Regions from separate parts of the Streptomyces sp. NPDC059852 genome, predicted to be linked through region 2. Evidence: riboswitches for the same ligand, from Rfam matches in the RefSeq annotation. Region 2 holds a riboswitch; each other region holds the start of a gene.

Region 1 (7,682 bases), on a different contig from region 2:
CGGAAGTGCGGCGATCTGCGGATGCGCGCCATGCGCTCACCGCCGGGGTCCACGCCGAAGGCCGTGGGCCGCAGGACGCTCAGCCCGGCGCTCGGGAATCGGGAACCGGCCACGGTACCTCCAGGTGGAGTCGGTGAGGCTTCCATTATGGGCGGCCATGCCGACGGTCCCCCGCGATCACGGCTGACAGCCCCTGTCCTCCCGAACGCCGGGTCGGCGGCGTTCGTTCCCGGGGTCCGGCGGCGAAACGCACCGCATGCGTTGACATGTCCTTGCCTTCGTCGTGATACTGACCCGTCGTTCAGGAGCTATGCGGCTCTCCCGGCCGCCCGGGCGCCTCCGTCATCTCGCGGACGACCGCGCAGACCGCCGCCGATCCCGGAGTTCGCATGACCTCGCCCTTCCTGTCCCTCACCTGGACCGACCACGTCACGGGCCGCCAGGGCTTCCTGGTGGTGGACCGGCTGGTGCGGGGCGTTTCCAGCGGCGGACTGCGGATGCGGCCGGGCTGCACGCTGGAGGAGATCGCCGGGCTGGCCGCGGGCATGACCCTCAAGGAGGCCCTGCACTACGACCCGGACGCCCGGTACGTCCCGCTGGGCGGCGCCAAGGGCGGCATCGACTGCGATCCCCGCGACCCGCAGGCGTACGGGCTGCTGGTGCGCTACCTGCGCGCGATGCGGCCGTACGTCGAGACGCTGTGGACCACGGGCGAGGACCTGGGGCTCAGCCAGGACGTCGTCGACCGGGCGGCCCGGGAGGCGGGGCTGGTGTCGTCCGTGCAGGCGGTGTACCCGCTGCTGGACGACGAGGCCGCCGCCCGCCGCCGGCTGGCCGAGGCGTTCGCGGTGGACGTCGACGGCATCGGGCTCGACGAGCTGGTGGGCGGCTGCGGCGTGGCCGAGTCGGTGCTCACCGCGCTGGACCGGGCCGGGGTGCCGCGCTGGCGGACCCGGGTCGCCCTGCAGGGCCTGGGCACGATGGGCGGGGCCACCGCGCGGTTCCTCGCGCGCGCGGGGCTGACCGTGGTGGCCGTCGCCGACATCAAGGGGACCGTCGCCAACCCGGCCGGGCTGGACGTGGAGGCGCTGCTGGCGGCGCGGGACGGCCACGGCACGGTGGACCGCGCGGCGTTGCGCCCCGGCGACCGTGAACTGCCGGGCGACGCCTGGCTGTCGACCGAGGCGGAGGTCCTGGTGCCGGCGGCGGTGTCGTACGCGGTGGACACCGCCAACCAGGACCGGATCAGCGCCCGCTGGATCGCCGAGGCGGCGAACATGCCCGTGCGTCCGGAGGCGGAGCTGCTGCTGACCGCGCGGGGGGTCACCGTGCTGCCGGACGTCGTCGTCAACTCGGCCACCAACGCCTGGTGGTGGTGGACGCTGTTCGGGGACATCGGCCCGGACGCCGACGAGGCGTTCGCCCACACGCGGCGTGCGATGCGGGCGCTGACCGACCGCACGCTGGCCCGCGCGGAGGCCGACGGCACGACACCGCGGGCCGCCGCGCACGCCCTCGCGGCCGACCGGCTCCCCGTGATCACCGAACGGTTCGGCTGGCACCGCTGACGGGGAGCCGCGTCCCCGGGCGGCCGCGCCGAGGACGGGGCGGCCCGAGCCGTAGGGTGACGGCGTGGCGAGGGCGAGAGTGCGGTTGAGCGTGGCGGAGCGGCGGGCGGACCTGCTGCGGGCCGCCGTGGAGCAGATAGAGGCGCGGGGTGTGGCGGCGGTCAGGATCGCCGACGTCGCCTCGGCGCTCGGGGTGAGCAACGCGCTGGTGCTCTACCACTTCGACACCAAGGAGAAGCTGGTCGCGGCCGCGTTCGCGCACGCAGCCGAGGGCGACCTGACGCGGCTGCGCGGGATTCTGGGCCGCCGGACGACGGCGGTACGGCGGCTGCGAGCGGCCGTGCGCTGGTACGCGCCGACCGGTCACGCCAAGGGCTGGCGGCTGTGGATCGAGGGCTGGGCGGCCGCGTTGCGCGAACCGGCCCTGCGGGAGGTCACGCGCGAGCTCGACCGGCAGTGGAAGAGCGCCCTCGCCGGGGTCCTCGAGGAGGGCGTGGCCGCGGGCGAGTTCAGCTGCCCGGACCCGGCGGCCGCCGCGCTGCGCCTGACCGCCCTCCTCGACGGTCTCGCCGTCCAGCTGACGTCGTATCCCGGGTCGCTGTCCCGCGCGCGGGCCCAGGAGTGGGTGGACGAGGCGCTGGCCCGGGAGCTGGGCCTGGAGCGGACGGCGTTGACCGCCTCGGCACGGTGAGCGGCCGCCCGCGACCGGAACGGTCCCGGGCGGCCCCGCCGTCCCCCGGCCGGGCCGCCGGGCTCAGGCCACCGACTCGATGCGCATCTTGATGTCGTACGCCGAGAGCGCGCCCTTGGCGATCACATGGTCGCCCGACGACTCCCCGCGCAGGCGCCGCCCGATCCACGGGACCAGGTACTCGCGCGCCCACTGGACGTCGTCGCGCCGGATCTCCAGCGTCCCGCGGGGCGGGAGCGGCGGCCAGGGCTGGTCCGGGTCGGCCGGGACCTCAAGGCCGAGGACCTGGCCCGCGCGCAGCGCCACGCGCGTGTGCCCCTCGGGAGAGAGGTGGAGCCGGTCGCTGTCCCAGGCCCGACGGTCCTGGACGGTCTTCAGGGACCACAGGTCGAGCACCGGGCAGCCGTAGCGGTCGGCGATGGCGCGGACGTGCCCGTTGTAGGTGGCGATCTTGCCGCGCAGGTGCTTCAGCACGGGCACGCCACGGGTGTCGAAGCCCGTCGTCACCATGACCGTGCCCGCCGCCGAGGCGAGCCGGGCGACGGCCCGTTCGAACCGTTCGGCCACCTCGTCGGGGTCGGTGCCGGGCCGCAGGATGTCGTTGCCACCCGCGCAGAACGACACCAGGTCCGGGGCGAGTTCGACGACCTTGGGGACCTGTTCCGCCACGATCTGGTCGAGCAGTCTGCCGCGCACGGCGAGGTTCGTGTACCGGAAGTCGCCCTCGGGACGCCGGTCGGCCAGAAGGACCGCGAACCGGTCGGCCCAGCCGACGAACGCCCCGTCGGGGCCGGGGTCGCCGACGCCCTCGGTGAAGCTGTCCCCCACCGCGACGTACGACCCGATCACTCTTCTGCTGTCACTCTTCGAATCGTCTGCCACGTCGGGACATGATTCACCTTCCGATGTGACCTACGCGACCGTAGGAAAGGGTTGACGAGCGGTGAGATAAGCCACTGCCAAAGCCTTCACCAAACCCGGAATACCGCTCCTCGCGGGGGCGTTGACCGCCGAAACGCCGCGCGTGGAGCTCAGGACACACCGAAGGCCGGACCCGGGGATCAGGGTCCGGCCTTCGGCTGCGTGTCAGGCAGGTGGTGCGCATGCGTGTCAGGGAGGTGCGCGCCGTGCGGTGGGGCGGTCAGCCGATGGCGACGCCCTTGGAGCGGAGGTAGGCCACCGGGTCCACGTCCGAGCCGTAGTCGGGCGTCGTGCGGATCTCGAAGTGCAGGTGCGGGCCGGTGACGTTGCCGGTCGCGCCGGAGAGGCCGATCTGCTGGCCCGCGGTCACCGTCTGGCCGCTGGAGACGGACAGCGAGGACAGGTGGGCGTACTGGGCGTAGTAGCCGTCGGCGAGCCGGATGACGACCTGGTTGCCGTAGGCGCCGCCCCAGCCGGCGGAGACGACGGTGCCGGCGCCGACCGCCTTCAGGGGGGTGCCGGTGGCGGCGGAGAAGTCCACGCCGGTGTGGTAGCCGCTGGACCACATGCTGCCCGCCACCTTGTACGAGGTGCCGACGGCGGCGGTGGACACCGGGGCGGTGAAGCCGTTGACGGTGCTCGTCGCGTCCGCGCTCTGGGCGGCCGTCGCGGCCTTCTTCGGCGCGGCGGGCTTCGCGGACGGCTTGGACGGCGCGGTGGACGGAGCCGACGCCTTGGGCGCGGCGGTCGCGGCCTTCTTGCCGATCGAGAGCTTCAGACCCGGGTGGATGAGCGACGGGTCGGCGCCGACGGCCTGGCGGTTGTCGGCGTACAGCTTCTTCCAGCCGCCGCGGACGTCCTGCTCGTCGGCGATCTTCGCCAGGTAGTCGCCGCGCTTCACCTCGTAGGTGCGCGTCTGGGTGGAGGTCTTCTGCGCCGGGGCCTTCTCGGCGGCGGCCTGGACGGACTGGACCGTCTTGTCCGGGGCGGACTGGCCGGTCGCGGCGTGGGCGCCGGTGGCCCCGATCAGCGGCAGCGCGAGAGCGGCGCCACCGGTTCCGGCGACGGCGATCGTGCGGGTGAGACGCAGGGACTTGGGACGGCGATGCTTACCCTTCGCGGGCATGGCGAATTCCTCTCCGGCGCCTGCGAGGTGAGCTGTCGGGTGCGGGCTGGAGATGCCCGGCCGCGTCGGGACGCGACTTGACCCCGAGCCTGTTCCGGGACCGGAACAGGCGACGTACCTGTGGGTCCCCCGCTCCTGCCGTGTACGGGTGAGTGTGCGCGGATTCCGGTCGGCGGCAGGATTCGGCGTCCGTCCGGATTGGTGGCGAACGTAAGCGAGAAGGACGCATGGGAACAAGTGAGGGGTTCCGCCCGAATGCGTTCGGCTTGATCCCTTACGGGATTCACCGGTCACCCTGCGTGCATTTCGAAGGGGCCGCCATCCTCGAATCCCCATGAAAGGAAGGCCGATTACGTGAACATGACGGGCGACGCACCGTCACCGGTATGACGCTCCTCACGTGACGCTGCTCCAGCTTTCCTTATTACGGAGCGAGTTGGAGTGAAGGCATCAATTCGGACAGAAAGCCCAGATGTGACGCGGGCGATTTTCCGGCATGGGCAATACCGACATACGACTACTTCGTCCGTTTCAGGCTATTACTCCCGAGCTGTCGCCTGTGGACAAGTGATTGGCGCAGACAGCCATGTCGTATCGTCGGAGGCGCACCTCGCCGGCCTCACCGCCGAGCCGCGCCGGCGGGGCCGACCGGGAGGAGCCCCCGTGACGCAGCAGATCCCGTCGACCGAGCCCGAGCTGGCCGGTGTGCGCAACTTCCGCGACGTGGGCGGCCTGCCCACCGTGGACGGACGACGGGTGCGGCACGGCGTGCTGTTCCGCAGCGGCCACCTCGCCCACGCCACCGCCGAGGACGCCGCCTTCCTCGGCTCGCTGGGACTGCACACGATCTTCGACTTCCGCAACGCGGCGGACCAGAGGCTGGAGGGCCCGGACGTCGAGCTGCCGGGCGTCCGCAATGTGAACCTGCCGCTGTCCGACCCGGCGGACGGCGCGGAGTTCTGGAAGATGGTCCGCGACGGCGATCTCGACCAGCTGCGGGAGATCCTGGCGGACGGCAAGGGCGCGGCCCGGATGATCGCCTCCTACCGCTCCATCGTCACGGAGCGCACCGGTGAGCACGCCCAGGTGCTGCGCTCCCTGGTGGAGGACAGCGTTCCGGCGCTGATGCACTGCGCGGCCGGCAAGGACCGCGCCGGCCTGTCGATCGCGGTGACCCTGCTCGCCGTCGGCGTCGAGCGGGAGGCGATCGTCGCCGACTACCTGAAGTCCAACGAGAAGCACCGCCGCTACAAGGTGCGGCGCGGCAGCGACGCCCCCTCGGCCTACTCGCCGGAGGTCATGGAGCTGCTGAGCCCCCTCTTCGACGCGCGCGCGGAGTATCTGCAGGCCGCCTTCGACACGATCGACGAGACCTGGGGCGACGTCGACACCTACCTGGAGCAGGGCCTGCGGCTCACCCCCGAGGCGCGGGAGCGTCTGCGGGGGCGGCTGCTCGACTGAGGGCGCGGGGCGCGCCTACTTCCCGCCGCCGGCCTCGAAGAGGAAGTAGATGAAGGCGGCGAAGACGTGCCCCACCGCGATGTAGATGATGAGGCGCACCCACAGGGCGCGGGGGAACTTCTCCTCCATGTCGGTCATGGCGTCACTCCAGGGGTGGGGCCCAGGCACAGGGTGGCCGTGGGGCTCTGCAACAGGGTGTGGACGAACAGGAGCTCGACACCGCCGTCGTCCTCGGCGGCGAGCCGGTGCGGGGTCAGCGAGTCGAAGTGCGCGCTGTCCCCGGGGGCGAGCCGGTGCGTGGTGTCCCCGAGGCGCAGCCGCAGCCGTCCCTTGAGGACGTGGAGCCACTCCTCGCCGGGGTGCACGCGCACGATGTCTCCCTGCGAGCCGTACGGCACATGGACGCGGAGGGCCTGCATCCCGCGGCCGGAGACTCCGGCCTGCCAGTACGTCCAGCCGCCGGCGGCGGTGGGTTCCATGTCGGCGGCGCGTACGACGGCATCCCGGTCCGGGACCCTCTCGCCGAGCAGCTCGCCGACCGTCGTACCGTAGACGCGGGCGAGTGCCAGCAGCATCGGCAGCGACGGCTGCCGCTGGCCGGTCTCCAGCCGGGAGAGATGGGCGGCCGACAGCCCGGCGGCGCGGGCGGCGCCCTCCAGGGTGAGGGCCGCCCGGCGGCGCAGGGCCCGCAGTTGCGGCGCGACGGCCGGCAGGGACTCGGCCGGCCCGGCCGCCCCGTCACCGGGCGGGTTCTCGGGAGAGCTCATGCTCCCATTCAGCCGCAGGCTTGCCTCCGGGGCAAATTTATTGCCTCAGAGGCAAAGCCGGTGCGGAGCCGCACTCACCTGTTGGCGACCGCCTGCTTGATCAGCGTCTTGCCGAAGTCCCACATGAGACCTCCGCCGCTGTGGGCGTCGTCCATGACGTCCGTGAAGGCGTCGACGAACCGGTCCACCTCGCGTTCGCCGATGATCAGCGGCGGGATCAGCTTGATGACCTCCAGGTGGTCCCCGGAGACCTGGGTGAGGATGCGGTGCCGGCGCAGCAGCGGCACGACCACCATCTGGGCGAACAGGCCCTTGCGCGCGGTCTGGAGCATCGTCCAGCGGCTGCGCAGTCTGAGCGAGTCGGGGCGGCCGAACTCGATGCCGATCATCAGGCCGCGTCCGCGCACGTCGGCGAGCAGTTCGTACTTGTCGGTGAGGGCGGCCAGCCTCGACTTCAGCAGCTCGCCGGTGGCCCGGACGCCCGCGACGATCTGCTCGTCCTCCATGACGGACAGCACAGCCAGCCCGGCCGCCATGGCCTGCGCGTTGGAGCCGAAGCTCGCCGAGTGGACGAGCACCCGGTCCATGGACGAGTAGACCTTCTTGAAGATCCAGTCCTTGCCGATCGTGGCGCCGACCGGCACATAGCCGCCGGACAGCGCCTTGGCGACGCACACCAGGTCCGGTTCGACGCCCTCCTCGTGCTGGTAGGCGTAGAAGTCACCGGTGCGGCCGAGGCCGGTCTGCACCTCGTCCGCGATGAGCAGCGCCTTGTGCCGGTGCAGCAGCTCCTGGGCGGCCCGCAGATAGCCGGGCGGGGCCTCGTGCACGCCCTTGCCCTGGATCGGTTCGACGATCAGCGCGGCCACGTCGCCCTTCCCCAGCTCCCGCGCCAGGGCGTCGAGGTCGCCGAGCGGGACGGCCGTGTCGGGCAGCAGCGGCGCGAAGCCGTCCCGGAAGGCGGACTCGCCGTTGACGGACAGGGAGCCGGTGGTCAGCCCGTGGAAGGCGTGGTCGCAGTACAGCACCCTGGGGCGGCCGGTGACGAACCGCGCGAACTTCAGCGCGGTCTCCACCGCCTCCGTGCCGCTGTTGCCGAAGAACACCCGGTCCAGGTGGGGGCTGTGGGCGAGCAGCTTCTCCGCCAG
Region 2 (7,682 bases):
GTACGCGCTCGGCGTCCTGATGCACGAACTGCTCAGCGGGGACGTGCCGTTCTCCGGCTCGACCGCGCTCGGCGTGCTGCACCGGCACCTGTACGAGCCGCCGAAGCCGGTGCGCCAGACCCGCCCCGAGGTCCCCGAGGCCCTGGAGGCGCTGGTCCTGCGCCTGCTCGCCAAGGACCCCCAGCACCGCCCGGCCTCCGCCCAGGAGGTCTACGAGGCCCTGGAGACGCTGCTGCCCGCGCGCGGCACGCCCAGCGGGGAACCCCTCGACCCCACCCGCCCCTTCCTGCGCCCCCACGCGCCGTGGCCGGACCGCGCCCGCACCCCCGCGCCCCAGCCCGCGCCCGCCGCCCCGGCACCGCCCGCCGACGAGAAGGCCGACGTGGCCCGCGCCGTCGACGAGGTCAAGCGGCTCCTCGGCGAGGGCCGGATCACCCAGGCCGTCGACATCCTCGGCGCGATCCTGCCCGTCGCGGCCGAACAGCACGGCACCCACTCACCGGTCGTGCGCACCCTGCGCAAGCAGTACGCGGCCACGCTCATGGACGACGGCCAGTACCGGCGCGCCCTGCCCGAGCTGCGCCGCCTCGCCGACGAACGGGCCTCCGAGGCCGGCCAGGCCGACCCGCAGTCCCTGCGCTTCCGCTACGACGTCGCCCAGTGCCTGGAGCAGCTCGGCGAACCGGCCGCAGCCCTCGCCGAGTACCGCGCGCTGCTGCCGTACTACGAGAACCAGTACGTCTCCGGCGACCCCGTGCTCGCCCACGACGTGCGCCGCCGCATCGGGCACCTCCTGCTCGCCCTCGGGGACCGGCCCGCCGCCCACGACACCCTGGCGCGGCTCCTGATGGACGTCGAGCGGCTGCACGGCCCCGCCCATCCCCTCGCCGCGGAGGTCCGCCGCACCCTGCAGTGGCTGGGCCAGGTGCGCGGCTGACGATCCGCCCCGCATGGCCCCGTCCGGCGGGCGCGTCGGTGCCGGAAGTCCTGGTGAATCGTTGGTCCCATGGGTTGGCCAGAGCCTGCCCACTGCCTACCATCGATCATCGCAAGACTTTGTGCACCGTCGCACAAGCGCCCCTCGGGAGGTCTCCTTGCACCGCCGCCGTCGTACCGCGCTCCTGCTCTCCGCCGCGCTCGCCGCGGCACCCCTGCTCACCGCGTGCGGAAGCGACGCGCATCCGGGCGCGGCCGCCGTCGTCGGAGACCAGCGGATCACCGTCGCCCAGCTGGAGAACCGGGTGAGCGAGGTACGCGACGCCCAGCGCGCGGCCGTCCCCGACGAGGCCGCCTACGCCCAGGTCGTCGCCAAGTCCGGCACCCTCCCGCGCGACGTGCTGCACACCATGGTCCTCGACCGGGTGCTGCACCGGGCCGCCCTCGACCGCGGGGTGAGCGTCACCCGCAAGGAGGTCCAGGAGATGCGGGACGGCCTGGAGAAGCAGGTCGGCGGCGCGAAGGCGCTCGAGACGTCCTGGCTCCAGCAGTACGGCGTCCCGCCGCAGCGTCTCGACGACAACCTCCGCCTCCAGCTGGAGGCCCAGAAGCTCGCCACCGCGCTCGGCACCGACACCGGCAAGCCCGCCTTCTGGGACGCGCTGGCCGCGGCCTCCAAGAAGCTCGACATCGACCTCAACCCCCGCTACGGCACCTGGGACGCCCGCCAGAGCGCCCGCACGGACGCCAAGGCCCCCTGGCTGCGCGAGGTCACCGCGCCCCAGCAGCCCGCGTAGCCGGCCGGTCCGGGGACGGCCGAAGGGCCGCACCCGGGGCGTGGGTTACGTTCGGAGCGTGAACGCAACCAGTCCCGAAGCCGCCCCCGGCCGTATCGTCCTGCTCACCACCAGCCACCGCGTCGCCCCCGGCCTGCTGTCCTGGCCGGCCTGGCAGGCGCTGCGCGCGACCGACCGGGTGCTGTGCGCGGACGGCGCGCACCCGCAGCTGCCGTATCTGCGCGAGGCCGGGATCACGGTCGACGAGGCCGCCCCGACCGCCGAGCAGCTGGTCGAGGCGTGCTCCGGCGGCCGGACCGCCGTGGTCGTCGCCACCGGCGAGGGCGAGCCCGCGCTCACCGACGGCCTGGCCCGTCTCGCCGGCACCGGCCGGGTGCGGATGCCCGAGCTGGAGCTGCTGCCCGCCTCCTACGACCTGCCCGGCGCCCGCCTCCTCGACCTCGTCCAGGTCATGGACCGCATCCGCGCCGAGTGCCCCTGGTCCTCCCGGCAGACCCACGAGGGCCTGGCCAAGTACGGCATCGAGGAGGCGTACGAACTGGTCGAGGCGATCGAGGACGGCGACCGCGACGAGCTGCGCGAGGAACTGGGCGACGTCCTGCTCCAGGTCGTCTTCCACGCCCGGATCGCCGAGGAGCACCCCGACGCGCCCTTCTCCGTCGACGACGTCGCCGGCGGCATCGTGGCCAAGCTCATCCACCGCCATCCCCATGTCTTCGGCGACGCGACCGCGACGACTCCCGAGGAGGTCCGTGAGCACTGGCTGCGGACGAAGGCCGAGGAGAAGCGGCGGGAGTCGGTGACCGACGGCATCCCGCTCGGCCAGCCGGGCCTCGCCCTCGCGGCGAAGCTGGCGTCCCGGGTCCGCACGGCCGGCCTGGACGTCCCGCTGCCGACGGGGGAGGGCGTCGGGTACGACCTGCTCGCCACGGCCGTGCGGGCCGCGGAGGCCGGCGTCGACCCGGAGGCCGCCCTGCGGGTCGCCGCCCGCGCCTACCGGGACGCGGTCCGGGCCGCGGAGGGCGTGTCCGCCTAGGGCAGATACGGTCGGGGGCGTGACCGACCAGCCCCACCGCCCCGCGCCCGCCCCCGGCGCTCCCGAGCTGTTCACCTGGGAGTTCGCCAGCGACCCGTACCCCGCGTACGCCTGGCTGCGGGAGCACGCGCCCGTGCACCGGACCCGGCTGCCCAGCGGGGTGGAGGCCTGGCTGGTCACCCGGTACGCCGACGCCAAGCAGACGCTCGCCGACAACCGGCTCTCCAAGAACCCGGCCCATCACGCCGAACCGGCCCACGCCAAGGGCCGCACCGGCATCCCCGGAGAGCGCAAGGCCGAGCTGATGACGCATCTGCTGAACATCGACCCGCCGGACCACACCCGGCTGCGGCGGCTGGTCAGCAAGGCGTTCACCCCGCGCCGCGTCGCCGCGTTCGCGCCCCGCGTGCAGGAGCTGACCGACCAGCTGATCGACGGGTTCGCCGGGAAGGGGGAGGCCGACCTCATCCACGAGTTCGCCTTCCCGCTGCCCATCCACGCCATCTGCGACCTGCTCGGCGTCCCCCGCGAGGACCAGGACGACTTCCGGGACTGGGCGGGCATGATGATCCGGCACCAGGGCGGGCCCCGCGGCGGGGTGGCCCGGTCCGTGAAGAAGATGCGCGGCTATCTGGCCGAACTCATCCACCGCAAGCGCGAAGCCCTGCCCGGCGCGCCCACCCCGGACGAGGACCTCATCTCCGGTCTCATCCGGGCCTCCGACCACGGCGAGCACCTCACCGAGAACGAGGCCGCCGCCATGGCCTTCATCCTGCTGTTCGCCGGCTTCGAGACCACCGTCAACCTCATCGGGAACGGCACCTACGCCCTGCTCACCCACCCCGGCCAGCGTGCCCGGCTCCAGGACTCCCTGGCCGCCCACGACACCGCCCTGCTGGAGACCGGCGTCGAGGAACTGCTGCGCTACGACGGGCCGGTGGAGCTCGCCACCTGGCGGTTCGCCACCGAGCCGCTGACCATCGGCGGACAGGACATCGCCGCGGGTGACCCGGTGCTCGTCGTCCTCGCCGCCGCCGACCGTGACCCGGAGCGGTTCGCCGACCCCGACGTCCTCGACCTCGGCCGGCGCGACAACCAGCACCTCGGCTACGGCCACGGCATCCACTACTGCCTCGGCGCCCCGCTGGCCAGGCTGGAGGGGCAGACGGCCCTGGCCACCCTGCTCACCCGGCTCCCGGACCTGCGACTGGCCGCCGACCCGGCCGAGTTGAGGTGGCGCGGCGGGCTCATCATGCGGGGCCTGCGCACCCTGCCGGTGGAGTTCACCCCGGTCGGAGGCAACCGTTCCGCTCCGCAAACGTGACACGCGCTCACCTCTGTGATCTTCACGTGATCTGCGCGGCATTAACTTGTGACAAGTGATCGTCTGCCTATACGTTCACCCATCAACGAAGGCACGCGGGTTCCGTGCGCCTTGGTCACCGCTGTCTCGCGAAAGGTCCCCGCATGCTCTCCGGGAACGGTCGTCACCGTCGCCCCCGTCAGGCTCCGGCTCTTCTTGTCGCTGCCGGAGTGACCGGCTCCGCCATCGCCATCCCGCTCCTCGGCGCCTCGGGCGCGAGCGCGGCGGACGGCAGCGTGTGGGACAAGGTCGCCGACTGCGAGAGCGGCGGCTCCTGGAGCGCCGACACGGGCAACGGGCACTACGGCGGGCTCCAGTTGACCCAGACGGACTGGGAGAGGTTCGGCGGTCTCGACTACGCCGCCAGCCCGGATCTGGCGAGCCGTTCCCAGCAGATCGCCGTGGCGCAGGACATCCTCGCGGAGCGCGGCACGAGCCCCTGGGGCACCTGTGCGGTGCTCCACGGGCTCACCAAGAAGTCGGGGGCCATCGACCTCGACACCGGGGTCGGGGAGGACTCCCCGAGCGAGGTGTCCGGCTCGTCCGGCTTGCTCGATTCATCCGGATCCTCCGACTCCTCCGGCGATTCGGCCGCCTCCGGCGACGCGTCGGGCACGCCGAGCGCGTCACCGGACGACTCGTCCGAAACGCCCGACAGCTCCACTTCCTCCCCTTCTTCATCCTCTGCGGCTGATAAGTCCGATGCGTCCGAGAAGGCCGGCAAGACGGGCGGGGCGACGGCCCCGGAGTCGCCGGACAGCTCCCCCGTGGAGAAGGCCAAGAGCGACAATCAGGACAACTCCGTGCAGAGCGTAGGCTCCTGGAGCCTCGTCGACACCGCCGCGATCGAGGACGCACCGGCCGGTTCCGGACGTCACCGCGGCGCGAGCGCCGAGGAGTCCGGCACCGAGGACGCCACCGCCGGCTCCTCCGGCCGCCACGCCTCCTACCGGGTCCGCGAGGGCGACACGCTGGCCTCCATCGCCGACTCCCTTGACGTCGACGGCGGATGGCGCGCGCTGTACGAGGCGAACAAGGCGGCCATCGGTGCCGACGCGAACAGCATCGCCCCCGGTCAGACGCTGGACGTCCCCACCGAATAACGGCCGAACGGGGCCAAAGGAAGCGGCAGTTCGCGCCCTGCTTTCATGGTGAATGTCCGTTTTGAATGGACTGAGAGATAGATCTCAGAAGCCTTGATCGTCTTTGAAAATCCCCGAGCGGCGTGTCTACGGTCGTGACCGCTCGCCACCAGAGCGAGCCCCGACAGCCGTCACGCCGAATCCTGCCGGCGGCCGTACGGGAACAGTCGTCGCGTCAAGCGCCGTAGGCAGGAGCGGGGGACCCAAGGTAAGCGCCGGGTCCGGAAGTCGAGGCCCTCCGGGGCGAGGACGGCCGGAACCGGCTTGGGGTGAAGTCGCGCAGCACGCACCAGCGTTGCGCGACCGGGCAACTCAACCGGCCCGAACCCGACAGCTCACCTCGTAGGCGTCGGTGAGGGGATCTCTCCATGCTGTTCTCCAGCAAGGGCAAGCACCGCCGTCCGTCCAAGGCCGCCCGCGCCATCGCCGTCGTCGGCGTCACCGGCGCCGCCGCCGTCGCCGGCCCGCTGATGGCCTCCGGCAGCGCCTCGGCCGCCACCGCCTCCGAGTGGGACGCCGTCGCCCAGTGCGAGTCCGGCGGCAACTGGTCGATCAACACCGGCAACGGCTACTACGGCGGCCTGCAGTTCTCCGCCTCGACCTGGGCGGCCTACGGCGGCACGCAGTACGCCTCCACCGCCGACCAGGCCACCAAGGCCCAGCAGATCGCGATAGCCGAGAAGGTCCTCGCGAGCCAGGGCAAGGGTGCCTGGCCGAACTGCGGCACCGGCCTGTCCGGCGCGGCCTACAACGGCTCCTCCGCCACCGGTGGCGAGCAGAGCACCCGCTCCACCGAGGAGAAGCCGGCCTCCCGCTCCGCCGAGCGTCCGGCCGCCGAGAAGAGCACCAAGACCGTCACCACCCCGACCGGCAAGAAGGTCAAGAAGGGCGACGGCGAGTACAAGGTCGTCAAGGGCGACACCCTCAGCACGATCGCCGCGGACCACGACGTCAAGGGCGGCTGGGAGAAGCTCTTCAAGCTGAACAAGGACATCGTCCAGGACGCCGACCTGATCTACCCGGGTCAGCAGCTCCACCTGAAGTAGGACCCCGCAGACTCCCCGCCCCGGCGCGTGTTCCCCCGTACGCGCCGGGGCGGGGTTCTGTGTGGTGTAGGCGCCCGCTTTTTGTTCCGTTCGGAAACAATTCGCTCTCGGTTCTGTCCACAGAGCGGTGGACCGCCGGCCGAGGCCCCGGAGCCGGTTAGGCTCGTCTCGCAGCACCCACCGCGGGCTGCGTACAGGCTTCACATCACGAAGGAGATGCTCGTGCCGTCCATCGACGTCGTCGTAGCCCGGGAAATCCTGGACTCCCGAGGCAATCCCACGGTCGAGGTCGAGGTCGGCCTCGACGACGGCAGCACGGGTCGTGCCGCCGTCCCGTCCGGCGCTTCCACCGGCGCCTTCGAGGCCATCGAGCTGCGCGACGGTGACACCAACCGTTACCTCGGCAAGGGCGTCGAGAAGGCCGTCCTCGCCGTCATCGAGCAGATCGGCCCGGAGCTCGTCGGCTACGACGCCACCGAGCAGCGTCTGATCGACCAGGCCATGTTCGACCTGGACGCCACCGACAACAAGGGCTCCCTCGGCGCCAACGCCATCCTCGGCGTCTCGCTCGCCGTCGCCCACGCCGCCTCCGAGGCCAGCGACCTGCCGCTCTTCCGCTACCTGGGCGGCCCGAACGCGCACCTGCTGCCGGTGCCGATGATGAACATCCTGAACGGCGGCTCGCACGCCGACTCCAACGTGGACATCCAGGAGTTCATGATCGCCCCGATCGGCGCGGAGTCCTTCTCCGAGGCGCTGCGCTGGGGCGCCGAGGTCTACCACACCCTGAAGAAGGTTCTGAAGGGCAAGGGCCTGGCCACCGGCCTCGGCGACGAGGGCGGCTTCGCCCCGAACCTCGGCTCCAACCGCGAGGCCCTCGACCTCATCCTCGAGGCCATCAAGGAAGCCGGCTACACCCCCGGCGAGCAGATCGCCCTCGCCCTCGACGTGGCCGCCTCCGAGTTCTACAAGGACGGCGTCTACACCTTCGAGGGCAAGGACCGCTCGGCGGCCGAGATGACCGAGTACTACGCGGAGCTCGTCGACGCGTACCCGCTCGTCTCCATCGAGGACCCGCTGTTCGAGGACGACTGGGAGGGCTGGAAGACCATCACCGACAAGCTCGGCGACAAGGTCCAGCTCGTCGGCGACGACCTGTTCGTCACCAACCCCGAGCGCCTCGCCCGCGGCATCGAGGAGGGCGCCGCCAACGCCCTGCTGGTGAAGGTGAACCAGATCGGCTCGCTCACCGAGACCCTGGACGCCGTCGAGCTCGCCCAGCGCAACGGCTTCAAGTGCATGATGTCCCACCGCTCCGGTGAGACCGAGGACGTCACCATCGCCGACCTGGCCGTCGCCACC
Region 3 (7,682 bases), on a different contig from region 2:
GGCGCAGCTCGTCGTTGCTGTGCCGCTTGATCTTCCAGGCCATCGAGCGGGCGGAGTTGGGCGAGGAGTCGTCGGGCGGGCCGAACATCATCAGGGAGGGCCACCACCAGCGGTTCACGGCGTCCTGGACCATCTCCCGCTGGGCCTCGGTGCCACGCATCATCGTCATCAGCAGCTCGTAGCCCTGCCGCTGGTGGAACGACTCCTCCTTGCAGATCCGCACCATCGCGCGCGCGTACGGCCCGTAGGAGCTGCGGCACAGCGGCACCTGGTTGCAGATCGCGGCGCCGTCCACGAACCAGCCGATCACGCCGACGTCGGCGAAGCTCATCGTGGGGTAGTTGAAGATCGAGGAGTACTTCTGGCGGCCCTCGATGAGCCGGTCGGTCAGATCGGCGCGGTCGGCGCCCAGGGTCTCGGCGGCCGAGTACAGGTACAGGCCGTGACCGGCCTCGTCCTGCACCTTCGCGAAGAGGATCGCCTTGCGGCGCAGCGAGGGCGCCTTGGTGATCCACTCCCCCTCCGGCTGCATGCCGATGATCTCGGAGTGGGCGTGCTGCGCGATCTGCCGGATCAGTGTGTTGCGGTAGCCGTCCGGCATCCAGTCCCGCGGCTCGATGCGCTGGTCGCGCGCGATCGTCGCGTCGAAGTGCCCCTCAAGCGGCCCTTGTGGGGGCGCCTCGGTGGAGTGTGAGGTCGTCATCGCTCCCGCTTCCCAACCGACCATTCGTTCGGTACCAGTGTGGCGTGTTTCGTCGAGCGGAGCAAGACCTTTGCGGGGCGCCCGCGCGGCTACCGTCCGTGGTCGCGCGGGCGCGCCGTGCCGCAGTGCGGCCTCACCGCGACCGGCAGCGTCGAAGGTCACAAAAACGTATCGGACATTTCACACGTCAATCTTCACTGCAGGCACACAAGTTGGCTAAGTTACTGGCTCAGGACGCGCGTTGAACTCCGGCGAACCCCGCCGGGACGAGCGCCCTCCGCCGAGTCGGCGTGCCCTGCGGGGCCGCGGAGCCGGGGACCCAACCGAACCATGGGGTGAATCGACCTGAGGCCGTGACGGGCCGGGTCGTAGGGCACACCTTCCGACGCGAACGCCCGAACCCGTCAGCTAACTCGGTAGGCGGAGTACGGAAGGAGCACGTCGCCCATGGCGCCGGAACGCACCGGTATGCGCAACTCCGCGCTCGCCTCGGCAGCAGCCCTCACCTCGGTGGCCCTCCTCGGCCAGTCGGCCGGTGCCGCCCAGGCGGACGAGGGACCGAGCCGCGAGGAGGTCAGCCGGCGGGTCAGCTCGCTGTACGACCGGGCCGAGACCGACACCGGGACCTTCAACGCCACCCGCGCCTCGTCGACGGGACCGCGCAATCGTGCGGGCGCCCCGGCGGCCTCGGGGCGTGACGGCGGCCGGGGCTCGGCCGCGCTCGACGAGGTGGCCCGGCAGTGGTTCGACGTCGCCCGGTCCAAGCTGGGCCCGACGGTTCCGGCCGTGCTGCCGAAGGACCGGGCACCGGAGCGGTCCGCCCCGGCCCGGTCCGCACGCCCGTCGGGCGGTGACGGGGCACGGGAGATATCCGGCCGCACCGCCCTGGAGCTGCCCGCCGGATCGGGCGCGCCCCTCGCCGAGTTGCCCGCCGGGACCGCTCGCCCTGCGGCCGTGGGTGAGCTCACCGCGGGTCCTGTCGCGGCGCTGCCCGCGGCTGCCACGCCGGCCCTGGAGTCCGGGGGCGCCCTCGCGCTGCCGGCCCCGGCCACCGCGCAGCCGGAGGCGGACCAGCGGTCCACGCTGCGCGCCGGCAAGGAGCGCAGCCAGCGCAAGCTGGCGCAGGCGCGCGAGCTGCTGACCGCTCGCGCCGGGCGCACCACCCCGGCGCTGGAGGCCCCCGCGGCCGCCCCGGCGCCGTTCCCGCCCGCGGCGCAGAGCCGGTGGGACGCCCTGGAGGCGCAGAGCCCTGCCGACATGACGACGGTTCCTCCGGGGACGACGGCTCCCGCGGACGCCTCGTTCGTGTCGGGTGCGCAGTTGAATGCCCCTCAGGCTCTCGCCGCGCCGGACGCCGGGTTCGCCGCGCCGGACGCCGGGTTCGCCCCGGCTGTCCAGACGGGGAGCTTCCCCGCCGTCGGGCAGACGGGGAGCTTCCCCATGGTCGACCAGACAGGGAGTTTTCCCGCCGTCGCACAGACCGGCAGCTTCCCGATGGTCGACCAGACCGGGAGCTTCCCCGTGGTCGACCAGACCGGGAGCTTCCCCCTGGTCGACCAGACCGGCGGCTTCCCTCTGGTCGACCAGACCGGTGGCTTCCCGGCCGTCACGCAGAGTGGGAGCTACCCGGCGGCGGCCGCGACCGGGGCCTACCCCGCCGCCGCTCCGGCCCCTGCCGCGCCCATGCCGGCACCGCAGGACAGCCGGGCGCTGAGGGCGCTGGAGTTCGCGCGGGCGCAGATCGGCAAGCCGTGTGTCTGGGGTACGACCGGACCGAACACCTTCGACGGCCCCGGACTCACCCAGGCCGCCTGGAAGGCCGCCGGTATCGCGCTCCCCCGTACCGCCCAGGAGCAGGCCACCGCCGGGCAGGGCGTCGCCCTGACCCACCTGGAGCCCGGCGACCTGGTCCTGTACCACGCGGGGCACGTCGGCATCTACTCCGGCAACGGCATGATGATCCACGCCCCGGGCCCCGGCACCGTCATCCGCGAGGAGTCCGTCCAGTACGCCGGAGAGGCCGCGATCCACAGCGCGATCCGCCCCGCCTGAGGCGGCGTCACCCCGGCGCCGTACGACGACCGCCCCGCCTCCACCGGGTGGGGCGGAGCGGGGCTGATCCGTCGGGGACGCCTTCGGCGGTCGTGGAAGAGGTCAGTGGCGGCCTTCCGGGCCGCGCCGGTCGGGCCGGCGCTGCAGGGCCAGCCAGTCGGCGATCGCGGCCGCGATCGGCTGCCCGGTCTCCAGCTCGACGAAGCCGAACTGGCCCCCCTGGTTGCACTCCAGGAACCACCAGATGCCGTCCTCGTCCTCCGCGAAGTCGAAGGCGGCGTACGCCAGTCCGGCCAGCGTGACGTACTCGTGCACCGACTTGCCGATGCGGTCCGGCACCGGGACCGGCTCCCAGGGGTGCCCGGTGTCGCCGTACCGTCCGTCGATCTGGTCGGGCTCGGCGGTCTTGCGCGCGGCGAACAACCTGCTGCCGACGCAGGTCAGCCGGATGTCCGCCTGCTTGGGGACGTACCGCTGAAGCAGGGCCGGCCCGGCCGCGACGGCGGAGAAGTCCGCGTCGGGGCCGATCAGGGTGGTGGGCAGCGCCAGGGGCGGCTCACCGGGCGGCGGTCCGGACGCCGACTTCACCACGACCTCCTTGTGCTGCTCGACGAAGGCCCGCGCCAGCCGCGGGGCCGTCGTGAACACCGTGGGCGGCACGGCGAATCCGCTGAGGTGGCCGAGCCGCAGCTGCCAGGGCTTGAGCCGGGCCTGGTCGGCGTTGCGGGGATGGTTCATCCACCGGGCGGCGGCCGAGTGCAGCATGCCGTACAGGGCCTGCCGGGTCTCGGCGGTCAGCCAGGGAGACGGATCCGGCGCGTGGGCGGCCGGCTCGCCGGGCCTGCGCACCCAGATCGAGCGCAGTCCCCCCATCGACAGCACGTGCCCGTTGACCGACAGATGCCCGTCGAAGTCACCGTGGGCGTAGTCCGCGGCCAGCACGGCCTTGCCGGGCAGGTCGGCGGGGTCCAGCCGCAGCACGGGCGTCCCCGTCGCGTGCAGTTCGTTCACCACCATGTCGGCGGTCACGTCCTCCTCGGACGTGAGGATCAGTACCGTCATGCGCCGGCCGGTTCGTCAGTCGTCGAAGTGGGTGGCGGAACCGGCCGTGGACGTCGTCGTGCCGGCGGCGAGCAGGAGGTCCGGGTCGCTGACGGCCGGGCGCCCGTCGGGCAGCATGTTCAACTGCCGGGCCGGGTCGAAGTGGTACGGCGTCAGCGCCTGGGCGGCGCCTCTGGGGAACGCGTAGTTCAGGGTGAAAGGTCGCATCGAAACCTCCGCGGTCGCGTGATGCCTGCGCTACCGTCCCTTACGCGCCTGTTGTGTAATGCATTCACTACGTGCTGCCACATGGGGGTGAACGTCGTCACATCCAACGGGGAGATGTGGACGCCCTGTTGAGGGCCTTCGCGGGGCGGTCTATGCCGGGGGCACGCCGCCGCCCTGGAGGCGTTCGAGGTCCGAGGGGCGCACCTGGATCACGATCAGGGCGATGACCGCGGCGATCGCGGTGAAGATCGCGGCCGTGACGAAGGCGGCGGAGACCCCTGCGGTGAGGATCTCGTCGGCGAACGGCGCCGGGAGCTGCCCGGTGCGCTGGAAGCGCAGGCGCTCCAGCGGGGTGGCCTGGGACAGGAAGGCCGGTATCTGTTTGTCGGCCTCGTTGTTGCTGGCCGTCCCGTACATGGTGACCAGGATGGACAGGCCCAGCGAGCCGCCGACCTGCTGGGTGGCGTTGAGGAGCCCGGAGGCGGCCCCGGTCTCCGCCGGCGTCACGTTGGACAGCGCCATCAGCGTCAGGGACACGAACTCCATGCCCATACCGAGGCTGAACACGAGCATCGGCCCGAGGATGCTGCCCAGATAGGTCGAGTTCACGTCGGTCAGGGTCAGCCAGGCCAGTCCGGCGGCGGCGAGGATCGCGCCGGTCACCATGAACGGTTTGGGACCGTACTTGGGCAGGAGCTGGGAGGCGAGCCCGGCGCCGATCGCGATGACGGCACTCACCGGCAGGAAGGCCAACCCGGCCTGGAGCGGGCTGAAGTCGAGCACGTTCTGCACGAACAGCGTCAGGAAGAAGAACATCCCGAAGATCGCGGCGGCGAGGCTCAGCATGATGCCGTAGGTGCCCGCGCGGTTGCGGTCGGCGAACATGTGCAGGGGTGTGATCGGCTGTCTGGAACGCTGCTCGACCAGGACGAACAGCAGCAGGAAGACGACGGCCGCCCCGAACGCGCCGAGCGTGAGCGCGTCCCGCCAGCCGTCCTGCGCGGCACGGATGAAGCCGTAGACGAGCAGCACCATGCCGATGGTGGAGGTCATCGCGCCCAGGATGTCGAAGTGCCCGGCGTGCCGCTCGGACTCGCGGATCCAGCGGGGTGTGGCGAGCACGATGAGCAGGCCGATGGGCACGTTGACGAACAGCACCCAGCGCCAGTTGAGCCACTCCACGAGGATGCCGCCTGCCAGCAGCCCGATGGCGCCGCCACCCGCCGAGACGGCCGCGAAGACGCCGAACGCCCTGTTGCGTTGCGGCCCTTCGGGGAAGGTCGTGCTGATCAGCGCCAGTGAGGTCGGGGAGGCGATGGCACCGCCGACACCCTGGAGGGCGCGGGCGCTGAGCAGTTGCCACTCGTTCTGGGACAACCCGCCGAGGAGGGAGGCCAGCACGAAGAGGAGCACACCGAAGACGAACACCCGCCGCCGGCCCAGGATGTCGCCCATCCTGCCGCCGAGGAGGAGGAGTCCGCCGAAGGTGAGGGTGTAGGCGTTGACCACCCAGGACAGGCTCGTCGTCGAGAAGTCCAGCGATCGCTGGATGTCCGGGAGGGCGATGTTCACGATGGTGATGTCGAGCACCACCATCAGCTGACACGAGGCGATCACGAACAGTGCCATGCCGTTGCCGCGGCCCTCGTTCCCCTTCGTGTCCTGAGGAGTGGTCCGCGCTTGGGGTGTCGGCTCCGAATGGCTCATCGCATCGCTGTGGGCGGGGGTTCGGGGGCCGGGTCGGAATCGGACTGGCTGCCCGCCACCATTCGACCGTACGCCGGTGCCGTACGGCCCTCCAGTCGATCACGGGCCGGGCGGATCAGGCCCGTTCGGCGCGGCGCGGGCAGCGATCGGGCGGGGTCAGGCGGTCGCCGGGGGGATGTTCTGGTTGGCGTGGAAGAAGTTGTCCGGGTCGTAGGTGCGCTTGACGGCGCTGAGCCGGTCGTAGTGCCCGCGGTATGTCGTCCGGACGCGGTCCGTGCTCTCGCCCTCACCGATGAAGTTGATGTACGAGCCGCCCATCGAGTACGGGTGCAGATCGCTCTGGTAGGCGACCGACCAGTCGCGGATCACCCCGGCGTTGGCGGGGTCGGGGTCGACGCCCGCGATCACCGCGGACCACATGGCGTCCCGGTACGCCCAGGCCGTGTCGTCGGCGCCGGGCTGGTGGGCGGCGGCGTCCACGGGATACAGGTGCATCAGGGACAGCGGAGTGGGGAGGTTCTCCCCGTACTTGTGGTGCACGTCGATGGCGGAGTCGCTGATCGTGTCGAAGAAGTCGCCGCGCCAGTACCACTGGTAGCCCTTCGGGATCAGCTCGTCGAACATGCCCTGGAGGGCCGGGTAGGGCATGGGGGCGGTGAAGTGGAAGGCGGGCGGGGCGGGGTCGTTCACCGGGGCCAGCATCCGCTCCAATCGGTCGCCCTCGGCATCGCCCGTGTAGCACCAGACGACGCCGCACATCTTCTGTCCGTGGATCGTCTCGGGGAACGGAGGGCCGGGCGGGATGCTGAACAGGGTGAAGAACCCGTTGAGGTCCGCGGGCGCGGCGGGCAGGAAGTCCCGGTACCAGCGCAGCACTTCGGGTGTGCGGTCGACCGGCCACACCGTCACGCCGACGCCGACGGTGCCCACCGGGTGCGTGCGGAAGGTGAACGACGTCACCACGCCGAAGTTCCCGCCGCCGCCCCGCAGTGCCCAGAAGAGGTCCGGGTGCTCCTCCTCGGAGGCGGTGACGAAGGTGCCGTCGGCGAGCACGACGTCGGCGGACGTGAGGCTGTCGATCGTCAGGCCGTACTTGCGGGTCAGGTGCCCGTGCCCGCCGCCCAGCGTCAGGCCGCCCACGCCGGTCATCGAGACGATGCCGGCCGGCACGCCGAGGCCGAACGTGTGGGCCGCGTGGTCGAGGTCCCCGATCTGGGCTCCGCCGGACACCTGCGCGGTCATCGAGCCGGGGTCGACGCGGACCCCACGCATCGTCGACAGGTCCAGGACGAGCGCGTCGTCCACCAGGCACAGGCCGGGTCCGCTGTGCCCGCCGCCGCGCACCGCCAGTTCCACTCCGTTGTCCCGCGCGAAGCCGATCGCCGTACGGACGTCGGCGACGTCCACGCACTGCGCGAACGCGGCCGGGCGCCGGTCGATCATGGCGTTGTAGATGCTGCGGGTCTCGTCGTACCCCGCGTCCTCGGGGGTGATGACGGGTCCCCGCATTCCCGCGCGCAGTTCGTCGAGTGCCGTTGCGTTGATGGCGCCCATGGCCGGACCCCTTCGCTCGAAGTCGGTGAGCGACGGATGGGCGGCACCCGGCGTCCGGGCGTCCGGGCGGGAGCAGGGGCGCACGGTGCGCTGATCCGTTCGCACCTCGTGCAGATGTCGGCAGGACCCACCGCCCCGCCGTTTCCCAGTGTTCTCCGGTCCTCGGACGACCGCACGTCGATCGAGGACCGGTCCGGGGCGGCGGGGCGGGGGCGTCTTCAGGCCGTGGTTTTGGGTATGGCCTCGGCTTCTTCCTGTGCCTGGGCTTCTGCTTCCGCGAGCAGAGCGGCGAGCGTGGCGCGTGCGCGGGCCACGCGGGAACGGACCGTCCCCACGGGGCAGTCGCTCCGTTCGGCAGCCTCCGCGTAGGGCAGCCCGGCCAGCTGCGTCAGCACGA

The links. Region 2 has a riboswitch for cyclic di-AMP ahead of ACFV46_RS04755 (transglycosylase family protein). Riboswitches for the same ligand answer to the same signal wherever they lie in the genome.
Region 1: it holds a riboswitch for cyclic di-AMP, as region 2 does, so the genes downstream of both, ACFV46_RS14760 (peptidoglycan DD-metalloendopeptidase family protein) here and ACFV46_RS04755 (transglycosylase family protein) in region 2, are expected to answer to the same signal.
Region 3: it holds a riboswitch for cyclic di-AMP, as region 2 does, so the genes downstream of both, ACFV46_RS08520 (C40 family peptidase) here and ACFV46_RS04755 (transglycosylase family protein) in region 2, are expected to answer to the same signal.

Annotation. Positions count from the first base shown of each region.
Region 1 covers NZ_JBHWJK010000009.1:196,344-204,025, reverse strand. Annotated here, with positions in the region: gene ACFV46_RS14780 (MBL fold metallo-hydrolase) at 1-113, opposite strand, end outside; gene ACFV46_RS14775 (Glu/Leu/Phe/Val dehydrogenase dimerization domain-containing protein) at 390-1,568, shown strand; gene ACFV46_RS14770 (TetR/AcrR family transcriptional regulator) at 1,660-2,259, shown strand; gene ACFV46_RS14765 (SGNH/GDSL hydrolase family protein) at 2,323-3,108, opposite strand; gene ACFV46_RS14760 (peptidoglycan DD-metalloendopeptidase family protein) at 3,401-4,306, opposite strand; cyclic di-AMP (ydaO/yuaA leader) riboswitch at 4,311-4,504, opposite strand; gene ACFV46_RS14755 (tyrosine-protein phosphatase) at 4,970-5,767, shown strand; gene ACFV46_RS14750 (DUF6126 family protein) at 5,783-5,905, opposite strand; gene ACFV46_RS14745 (helix-turn-helix domain-containing protein) at 5,902-6,534, opposite strand; gene ACFV46_RS14740 (aspartate aminotransferase family protein) at 6,609-7,682, opposite strand, start outside.
Region 2 covers NZ_JBHWJK010000003.1:88,015-95,696, reverse strand. Annotated here, with positions in the region: gene ACFV46_RS04780 (protein kinase) at 1-937, shown strand, start outside; gene ACFV46_RS04775 (SurA N-terminal domain-containing protein) at 1,095-1,733, shown strand; gene ACFV46_RS04770 (nucleoside triphosphate pyrophosphohydrolase) at 1,792-2,769, shown strand; gene ACFV46_RS04765 (cytochrome P450) at 2,789-4,093, shown strand; gene ACFV46_RS04760 (transglycosylase family protein) at 4,237-5,235, shown strand; cyclic di-AMP (ydaO/yuaA leader) riboswitch at 5,445-5,638, shown strand; gene ACFV46_RS04755 (transglycosylase family protein) at 5,643-6,320, shown strand; gene eno (phosphopyruvate hydratase) at 6,543-7,682, shown strand, end outside.
Region 3 covers NZ_JBHWJK010000005.1:117,526-125,207, forward strand. Annotated here, with positions in the region: gene paaA (1,2-phenylacetyl-CoA epoxidase subunit PaaA) at 1-703, opposite strand, end outside; cyclic di-AMP (ydaO/yuaA leader) riboswitch at 972-1,142, shown strand; gene ACFV46_RS08520 (C40 family peptidase) at 1,151-2,755, shown strand; gene tgmB (ATP-grasp ribosomal peptide maturase) at 2,858-3,817, opposite strand; gene tgmA (putative ATP-grasp-modified RiPP) at 3,833-4,024, opposite strand; gene ACFV46_RS08535 (MFS transporter) at 4,175-5,653, opposite strand; gene ACFV46_RS08540 (FAD-binding oxidoreductase) at 5,888-7,285, opposite strand; gene ACFV46_RS08545 (sigma-70 family RNA polymerase sigma factor) at 7,504-7,682, opposite strand, start outside.